DNA from 4 places in the Nocardia sp. NPDC056564 genome. Region 1 is predicted to be linked to each of the others. Evidence: riboswitches for the same ligand, from Rfam matches in the RefSeq annotation. Region 1 holds a riboswitch; each other region holds the start of a gene.
The links. Region 1 has a riboswitch for cobalamin ahead of ACFQ9K_RS16255 (methylenetetrahydrofolate reductase). Riboswitches for the same ligand answer to the same signal wherever they lie in the genome.

Region 1 (2,195 bases):
GTCGAGCGGTTCGGCACGACCCTCGAGATGCTGTTCACCGGCGCGAATACCGGGAAGCTGCTGCTGGCCGTCTGAGTACGTATGACGGAATCCGATGACTCGCGCGGGGTGATCGACCGTCTCGCTCGACCGCGGCGTCAGGCGCTGAGCGGGGCCGCCGTGACCTCGTAGCCGAGGTTGGTGAGGACCTCGGTGGTCGCCTTGGCGAAATTGAGCGTGATGAAGTGCAGGCACGGCGCGCCCTCGTCGATCAGGCGCTGCGCCATCTCGGTGGCGATCTCGATGCCGGCCGCGCGCACCGCGGCGCGATTCTCCTCGGCGCCGGTGCCCGCGGCGGCGCGTAGCCGCCGCATGATCGACTCGGGCAACGCGCGGCCGCTGAGTTCCTCCGCGCGCGCGATGGTGCGCAAGGAGGTGATCGGCATCAGCTCCGGGATGATCGGCTTCGCGCCCTGTTCGGCGTCGGCGGCCGCGACCCGATCGCGCAGGCGCAGATAGTGATCCACCTCGAAGAACATCTGGGTGATCGAATAGTCCGCTCCGGCACGGAGTTTCGCGGTCAGGAACCGGGCATCGGTAGCCAGGTCGGGGGACTGGTGGTGTCCCTGCGGGAACGACGCGACGCCGACGTTGAAGTCGCCGAGACCCCGCACGATGCGCACCAGCTCCTCGGCGTACTCGACGCCCTCGGGATGCCTGTGCCACTCGCCGAGCGGATCGCCGGGCGGATCGCCGCGCAGCACGAGAATATTGCGGATGCCGCAGTCGGCGTACGAGCCGACCAGCGCGCGCAGCTCGGCGATGCTGTGTCCGACCGCCGTCAGGTGCGCGACCGGCAGCAAGGTGGTCTGCTGCGCCAGCTGTCCGGTGATCCGGGCGGTGCGGTCCTTGGTCGATCCGCCCGCGCCGTAGGTCATCGAGACGAACGCCGGATGCATGCGCTCGAACTCCCGCACCGTGCGCCACAGCCGCGCCTCGCCCGCGGTGTCGCGCGGCGGATTGAACTCCACCGAGAACGGCACCCGCGCCCCCGAGTGGATGCGCAGGCTGTCGACGACCGAGGGGACGCCGGGGACTGCCGGTGTGATTCGAGCAGGGAGCCCGTGATTCGAACGGTCACGTCCGGGGATGGAAGGCATGGATGAACTCCAGGTCAGCGGCCAGTGGCCGCCGCCGGTAACGAGTCGCCGCCGAGGAGCCCCACGAAGCATCAATCCCGTGCCCGGGTCTACTCGGCGTCGCACCGATGCCCGAGGCGACGACCGCCGGATACGGTGTACCCGGCACAATCGGCAGGTCTGCGGGCTCTTGGGCGCCGACCCGGACTCGGGTACGGTCCCGGAGTTTCACCGAGTTCCTCTCACCGGCCACACGCTCACGCGCGAAACCGATTCGACGCCATCGCGCGGATCAGGGGCTCCTCGACTCCGCCTCCGGCGAACCAGTTGCACTCGCGAATATAGCGAAGTCCTCTGGGATCACCAAGGACGAGGGGGCACTGTGGCGTGGTGACGCGCCGAAATCAAACCACGGGTCGGTTTGCGCTGGGCAGGATATCATCGTTGCACGCGGTGTGGTGCTGGACCGAGATAAGCGTGACACCGCGGATGGTCATCGAGAAGCGGGGTAGAGGTCATGGTCGCGGAACCGGTCCGGATCACCGGGATCGACGCGCGGGTCGCCGAGCGCGGCCCGACCGCTCTGCGCATCGCGATCGGTGGCCAACTGCGCAAGCTGCGCGAGGCGAAGGGCATCACGCCGGTCGCGGCCGGGAATCACATCCGTGGTTCGCACGCCAAGATCAGCCGGCTCGAGCTCGGCCGGACCGGGTACAAGGAACGCGACATCCGGGATCTGCTGACCCTCTACGGCGTCACCGATCCCGATGAGCGCGAGATGTTCCTCGACCTGGCGCGCAAGGCCAATCAGCCCGGCTGGTGGCACCGCTACAGTGACCTGCTGCCGCCCTGGTTCGAGACCTATCTCGGGCTCGAGGGCGCCGCCCAGTCGATCAGAACCTTTGAGGGTCAACTGGTTCCGGGTTTGCTGCAAACCGAGGACTACACGCACGCGGTCATCGAGGTCAGCCAGCAGAACGCCGAGGCGGCGCGGCGGGTGGAGCTGCGCGCGAAGCGTCAGGAGATCCTCGACGTGCCGGACGGGCCCAGGCTGTGGGCGGTGCTGGACGAGGCCGT
Region 2 (2,195 bases), on a different contig from region 1:
GACGAGCACGACCAGGTAGATCCCCAGTCGCACAGCGAGTCCGGTGGCCAGCCCGGCCACGTCGACCTCGTCGCGCTCCAGCAGCAGCGCGGCCTGTTCGATGGCCTCGGCGACGCCGGCCAGCAGCGCGACCACCAAGCCGACGAACGCGACGAGGACGGCGCGCGGTGGTTGCGCCGGTGCGCCCGCACGCAGCGGTGCGGGCCAAAGAGAAAGGGCAGTGCCGGTCATGACACCGACACTGCCCTTCGTCTCGTGGACGCGGATCAGCCCGCGGTAGCGATCGACTCTCGTACCGGAGTATCAGCGCGCGCGGCGAATTCGCTGAGCGCGGCGAAGCCGAGGGCAAGGCAGGCCCACAGCGTGGCGGTCTCGCCGAGCGAGGCCACCCGGAACTGCCACAGCAGCGTCGCCGGGAAGTCCGCCTTGACCTCGTTGATGCCGGGCAGCAGTACGTAACCGACGATGGTGACCAGAACGAACGCGGCCACGCCGCCGATCAACCGCACGGTGCTCAGCTGACCGCGCAGCGCCTTGTAGACGTACACGCCGATGCCGACGGCCGCCAGGCCGAGCAGCACCGCCGCCACCCAGAGCAGGGTGCGCTGATTGATCGTCTCCGGATCGCCCACCGCGGGCGGGTTCGCCGGGTACTTGAAGAACGGCACCGCCACGATCGCGGCCCAGCCGCCCAGCCCGAGCGCCAGCGCGAGCTTCGGCCCGGACAGCGTGCTGTAGCGCCGGGCGACGTTCGCGACCGCGGCGAAGATCGCGCCGAGCGCGAGACCGGCCAGGCCGAGCGCGAGGAACTGTCCCGCCTTCTGCCCGGTGCGGCTCACCAGCGGTTCTTCCTCGTCGCCGTGCGAATGTCCGCCGCTCGCCTCCGCTTCCGCGCCGGGGGCGTGCTCGGCCGCCGCGGAATTGGCTTCCTCGATGGCGATCGCGGCGTTGATCTTCGGTTCACCGACGAAGAAGCCGACCGACGCGGCCAGCAGACCCGCGATGAGACCGGCGAGCAGACCGCGCAGGAGCAAAGTCTTCAGCGAACCGGTCAAGGGGAGTGCGGCACTCAGTGGCACGGAAGCCCCAGCAGGTGGCGTCCATCGTGCATCAACTCGTGCATGTACATCCCGCTGCGCGAGATGACGCCCTGATCGAAGCCGACCAGGTACAGCGTGAGCAGTGCGAGAAGAACGACACCCACTGTGACGAGCACAGTGGCCAGAGTTTCGTTTGCCCGGCTCGGCGAATGCACGATAGCCATGCGGTCCTCCTAGGGATGCGCGTCCCGTCGAATGGGTTGCGAAGGTGCCGGTGTCTGGCTTTCCGGCACCCAGGGACCCGGTGCATGGAACACAGTGGCGCGACCGCTCCGGAATTTCACCGAATTACCGCATCACCCTCGCGTTTTGTCATTCGAACTGTGACACCTGGAGGCACCCGCCGTCAACACGACCAGCACGGTCGCGCCCCGGCGTCGGGCGAGTCGCCGGACGGGCCGGCCCGCCCGGCGCGGGTGGTCAGGTCAGCCCGCGGGCTTGGCCGCCACGTCCAGCACGACCTCGAATTCCAGCAGCGACGCACCGGTGGACACCGGCTTCTGCCGCTCGCCCGCGTGCGCCTCGCGGGCCGGGCCGTCCCGCCACGCGGCGAACGACTCTTCCGAATCCCACTGGGTGACAACGAAGTACCGGTTGTCTCCGGCGACCGGCCGGAGCAACTGGAAACCGAGGAAACCCGGCGAACCCTCCACCGCGTGCGCCCGGTGGGCGAACCGCTTCTCCAGTTCGGGGCCCGCGCCCTCGGGAACCTCGATCGCGTTGATCTTCACAACAGCCATGGGCTCGACAATACGACCCGCGGGCGAGTGCCAGGTATGGGCCGTATCGGGGGTCGTGCGCACCGGTCGCCCCGGAACGGCAGAATCGGCGGGGTGTTGCATGACGAAGGCGGAGCGGGCGAGCCGATCCTGCTGTTGCACGGACTGATGGGCAGCGCCAGGACCTGGCACGACCAGCTGGACTGGCTGCGCGACTACGGCCACGTCTACACCTTCGACGCGGCCGGGCACGGCAGGCCCGCGCCGGACGAGCTGACCACCGAGGCGTTCGTCGCCGATCTGGCCGCCGCGACCGCGGGCATCACCGAACCGATGGTGGTGATCGGGCACTCGATGGGCGCGCTGCACGGCTGGG
Region 3 (2,195 bases), on a different contig from region 1:
GGCCAGCGCGGTGGCCAGCAGCCGGACCTCGGTCACCTTCTCGGTGCCGAACGCCAGCCACGAGCGCAGCCGCTCGTCCAGTTTGGTCTCCGCGGCCAGCGTATACGGCACGTGCAGCAGCGAGCAGGAGGTCGAAACCGCCACCGACGCAGCCGAACCCAGCAGCGTGCCCAGGGTGGACAGCACGGCGTCCAGGTCGGCGCGCCAGACGTTGCGCCCGTCGACCACGCCCGCCACCAGCAGCTTGCTCGCCAGTGCGGGCACCCCGGCCACATCGGAAACGGTTGTGCCCGCGGTGAAATCGAGCGCGATGCCCTCGATGTCGGTGCCCGCCAATGCGGTCAGCGCCGCGTCGGTGTGGCCGAAGTAGGTCGCCACCACGATCGCGGGACGCTCGGACGCCGCGGACAGCTCGGTGTAAGTGCTTCGCACCAGGGCGAGTTCGTCGTCGGTGAGGTCGGTGACCAGCACCGGCTCATCGATCTGCACCCAGCCGATGCCGGCCTCGGCCAGCTGCCGGAGCAGGTCGCGATAGAGCGGAACCAGCTCGGCGAGCCGGTCCAGCGGCGCGCCGCCGGTGGCCTTGGCCAGCTTCAGGAAGGTGATCGGGCCGATCACCACCGGACGGGCCGGTGCGCCGAGCGCCAGTGCCTCGCGCACCTCGCCGAGCAGCTTCTCCGGGTTCAGCGCGAACACGGTGTCCTGGTCGATTTCCGGGACCAGGTAGTGATAGTTGGTGTCGAACCACTTGGTCATCTCCAGCGGTTCGACCGTCTCGTTGCCGCGCGCGGCGGCGAAGTACCGGTCCAGCGGATCGGCGATCCCGGCCACCCGCGGCGGCAGCGCGCCGAGCAGCAGGGCGGTGTCGAGCACCTGGTCGTAGTACGAGAAGGTGCCGACCGGGACCGAATCCAGGCCCGCGGCCAGTAATTCGGTGAGCTGGGCGTGGCGCAGGTCGCGCGCGACCGCATGCAGCTGCTCGGCGTCGATCTTGCCCGCCCAGTAGGCCTCGGTGGCCCGCTTGAGCTCACGCCGCGGTCCGACCCTAGGTAGCCCGAGAACCGTTGCGGTGAACGGTGTCTGATTTACAACAGTCACGTTGTCTCTCCAGTGCTGGTGTCGTAGGCCCTCGCCATACGGGCGCACGCGGGCTACCGGAGATATGCCAGGAGATTCCGACAACAGCGCCCCGACACATCACGTACTGGTAGAACCGCGCGCCCAGATCCACGAGGCGGTGGCCGTCGGATACGGCGTATCCGACACGGCTGGCAGGTCTTCGGACTCACAGGCACCGGCCTCTCGGCCGACCTACTGGCCGTCGCTTCCCGGGTCTGACACCCAGTGCGTGTGACGGCGGTCGTTCCTGCTTACCGCTGCGGGACAGTCCCGGATTCCCACCGGGTTCCCTCTCGCCCGTCCGCCCTTTCGGGGCGGGCGAACTCGGCTCCGCGACACGACGACGGGGCTCCATCTCGTACGCGCGCGGTGAACCAGCTGCGCCAACCAGCATAGGGGGCGTCCGGGGTGCGTGGGGCGGCCGGGCGGAGAAGCCGGCGAAGGCCGATCGCCCGGCCGCCGAGATTTGGTCGATTGTCCAAGTCTGTGAGGAAGCCCACGGAAGTCCGGTGTAGCCCGAATTTCCGAATTGTGTCTAAAGTTGTCACCCTTGGGGGAGGGCTCCAGCGTGGGGAATCGATAGCAGGAGTGCTTGTGGTGACTGAACGGTCGGTATCGATCGTCATTCCAACGTACATCGGGACGGCCGAGGGCCGTGATCTGCTGGATGTACAACTAGACGCCTTGACACGTCAAGATTACATGGGGGAATTCGATGTTTTGATAGCCGACAACGGCTCGCCTGTCAATGTAAAGGCTCATATTGAAAGCCACGCGGCGAGGGATCGGCTCGGGCTCGCCTATGTCGACGCCTCGGGGACCCCGGGTGCCGCATTTGCACGGAATGTCGGAGCCGCGCACGCCACCGGCGAGACGTTGCTGTTCTGTGATCACGACGACCGCGCGCATCCGAATTGGATCAGCCGCATGCTCGAGTTCCTGGACGAGGGCTACGACCTCACCTGTTCTGCGATCGAGGGCGATTCGCTCAACGCGGAGCACCCGCGGCACGTCGCCAACATCCCGGCACCCGACCAATTCCAGCCACCCGGCGTTTATGCACCTGTGATCGTCGG
Region 4 (2,195 bases), on a different contig from region 1:
GGTCAGCACGCCGACCGGGATTTCGGTGGGGCGAACCAGGATTCGGGTGGCGGCGTCGGCGACGACGAGGAACAGCGCTCCGCACAGGGCGCAGGCGGGCAGCAGAGCGCGGTGGCGCGGCCCGACGAGCAGGCGGGCGGCATGCGGGACGACCAGGCCGACGAAGCCGATGCCCCCTGAGACCGCGACGAGCACCCCGACCAGCACCGCGAGCAACAGGAACAATCCGATCCGCAGTTGCTTGACCGGAACCCCCAGTGACGCCGCGGTATCCGCGCCGACGGTCAGCGCGTCGAGCCACCCGCTCGCCGCGAGCAGCGCAACCCCGGCGAGCACGACCACGCTGAGCGGCAACGCGATTCGCGTCCAGTCCGCCCCGGCGAGACTGCCGAGCAACCAGAACAGCACCGACTGCGCCGCGGCCGGATCGGGACGCCGGAAGATGAGATAGCTGCTCAACGCCGCGAACGCGGATCCGAGCACCGTCCCGGTGAGCACCAGCCGCAACGGCGTCAACCCGCCCTGTACCACCGCGATCAGGAACACCAACCCCGCCGCGACGAACGCCCCGGCCAACGCCCCGCCGGACAACGCCCACACCCCGGCACCGGCGAACAACCCCGAGGTAATGACCGCGGCCGCACCCACACCCGCGCCCGAGGACACCCCGAGCAGATAAGGATCGGCCAGCGGATTCCGCACCAGCGTCTGCATCGCCGCCCCAGCCAACGCCAACCCCGCCCCGACGATCGCCGCCAGCACCGTCCGCGGCACGCGCAGCTGCCACACGATGGTGTCGAGCCCGAAATCGGCGGGCGCCTGCCCGGTGACGCGCTGGCGCAGCACCTCCAGCACCGAGGACACCGGCAGCGTCTCCGCGCCGAACCCGGTGGCCAGCACCATCGCGCCGATCAGTAGCGCCCCGAGCAGGGGAAAGATGAACGCCGCGCGCACACGGCTCATCGGTAATGCTCCACAGGCAAGTCGCGGCCTCTCCAGAGTTGTCCTGGTGGGGGAGGTCTGACTCTCGCCGGGGAGGGCGATCACAGTGGCGCGACCGTTCCGGGATTGCACCGGATTCTCGCACCCGCCAGGGATGACGGAGAAACTCTACCGGTCGGTCGGGTTAACCCTGTCGCCAGGGTTGTGCGCGGAATGGCGACCATCCACACCCTTACGTACGGTGGGATAGATGTCGCCGTTCGATGACCGGCACCCGTCCACTGTCTCGGACTGGGACGACGCGCGACGCAAAGCCCGGCTACGGGACACCAGCCTGTGGCACGAGTGGAAGACGTTGCGCCGGACCAGGTCGGCAGTCCTGCGCGTGGTGGTATTTCTCGCTGCCGTCCTCGTCGTTTTCGCCCAGTACCTGAAATTCGATGTCGAACCGGAGCAGGCGCGCCTGGCGCGCACCGATCCCGCGATCCTGCCCGTCGCCGCCCCGGCCGATCCGAAGAACTGGGACACCGTGGTGGTGGACATGGTCGGCCTCGGCGGCCTGGACGCCAGCTCGACCGCCGCCGCGCTGCCCGCGTTGCGCGGGATGGGCGTGGTGTGGGCGATCCGCTACGACAACGAAGGTATCGACACCAAGGTGATCGCCGACCTGATCGTGCGCGCCGCCGAGCTGTCCGGCCTGAAGAACGTGGTGCTGGTCGGGCACAGCATGGGCGGCGTGATCGCGCTGGAGGTCGCCAAACACATCCACCTCGACAGCGACCGCCGCCTGGTCGGCGTGATCCTGGACTGCACGCCGGTGGACCTGAACGCGGTCCGGCCGGAAAGCCGCGGCGCGGGCGAGGACATGGTGCGCTGGATGCGCTGGCTGCCCGGTGCGCGCGAGAGCCGGCTGCTGCGGCTCGCGGTGGAAACCTATGCGCGCCGGGATCGCTTCCTCGCCCACGGCGGTGGCGGCATACCGCCCGGCATCCGCTTCGCCGAGCTCGGTGAGGTTCTCCGGGAGGTGTTGCGGGAGAAGATCTTCTCTCGTAACGCGGCGAGCAACGGCCTGATCGAGGCGCAGTTCACCGCGATCGTGGCCGGCGGCGCGACCGGTGATCTGCGCGCGCTGGCCGCGCCGACGGACGGAAAGCCGCGCCCCGCCATCGTTTTCATCCGGCCGCGCGATCCGGACCGGGATCGGGTGGTCGACGTCGAGTACTCGCATCGGGTGCTGATCGAGGAGTCCGGCG

Region 2: it holds a riboswitch for cobalamin, as region 1 does, so the genes downstream of both, ACFQ9K_RS36405 (CbtB-domain containing protein) here and ACFQ9K_RS16255 (methylenetetrahydrofolate reductase) in region 1, are expected to answer to the same signal.
Region 3: it holds a riboswitch for cobalamin, as region 1 does, so the genes downstream of both, metE (5-methyltetrahydropteroyltriglutamate--homocysteine S-methyltransferase) here and ACFQ9K_RS16255 (methylenetetrahydrofolate reductase) in region 1, are expected to answer to the same signal.
Region 4: it holds a riboswitch for cobalamin, as region 1 does, so the genes downstream of both, ACFQ9K_RS29115 (FecCD family ABC transporter permease) here and ACFQ9K_RS16255 (methylenetetrahydrofolate reductase) in region 1, are expected to answer to the same signal.

Annotation. Positions count from the first base shown of each region.
Region 1 covers NZ_JBHTUR010000005.1:336,973-339,167, forward strand. The annotation lists gene ACFQ9K_RS16250 (NADP-dependent oxidoreductase) at 1-75, shown strand, start outside; gene ACFQ9K_RS16255 (methylenetetrahydrofolate reductase) at 138-1,139, opposite strand; cobalamin riboswitch at 1,274-1,407, opposite strand; gene ACFQ9K_RS16260 (helix-turn-helix domain-containing protein) at 1,636-2,195, shown strand, end outside.
Region 2 covers NZ_JBHTUR010000021.1:34,153-36,347, forward strand. The annotation lists gene ACFQ9K_RS36395 (hypothetical protein) at 1-231, opposite strand, end outside; gene ACFQ9K_RS36400 (CbtA family protein) at 267-1,079, opposite strand; gene ACFQ9K_RS36405 (CbtB-domain containing protein) at 1,070-1,264, opposite strand; cobalamin riboswitch at 1,292-1,447, opposite strand; gene mhuD (mycobilin-forming heme oxygenase MhuD) at 1,526-1,840, opposite strand; gene ACFQ9K_RS36415 (alpha/beta fold hydrolase) at 1,934-2,195, shown strand, end outside.
Region 3 covers NZ_JBHTUR010000002.1:312,323-314,517, forward strand. The annotation lists gene metE (5-methyltetrahydropteroyltriglutamate--homocysteine S-methyltransferase) at 1-1,098, opposite strand, end outside; cobalamin riboswitch at 1,253-1,458, opposite strand; gene ACFQ9K_RS05420 (glycosyltransferase) at 1,717-2,195, shown strand, end outside.
Region 4 covers NZ_JBHTUR010000013.1:198,373-200,567, forward strand. The annotation lists gene ACFQ9K_RS29115 (FecCD family ABC transporter permease) at 1-963, opposite strand, end outside; cobalamin riboswitch at 994-1,130, opposite strand; gene ACFQ9K_RS29120 (alpha/beta fold hydrolase) at 1,193-2,195, shown strand, end outside.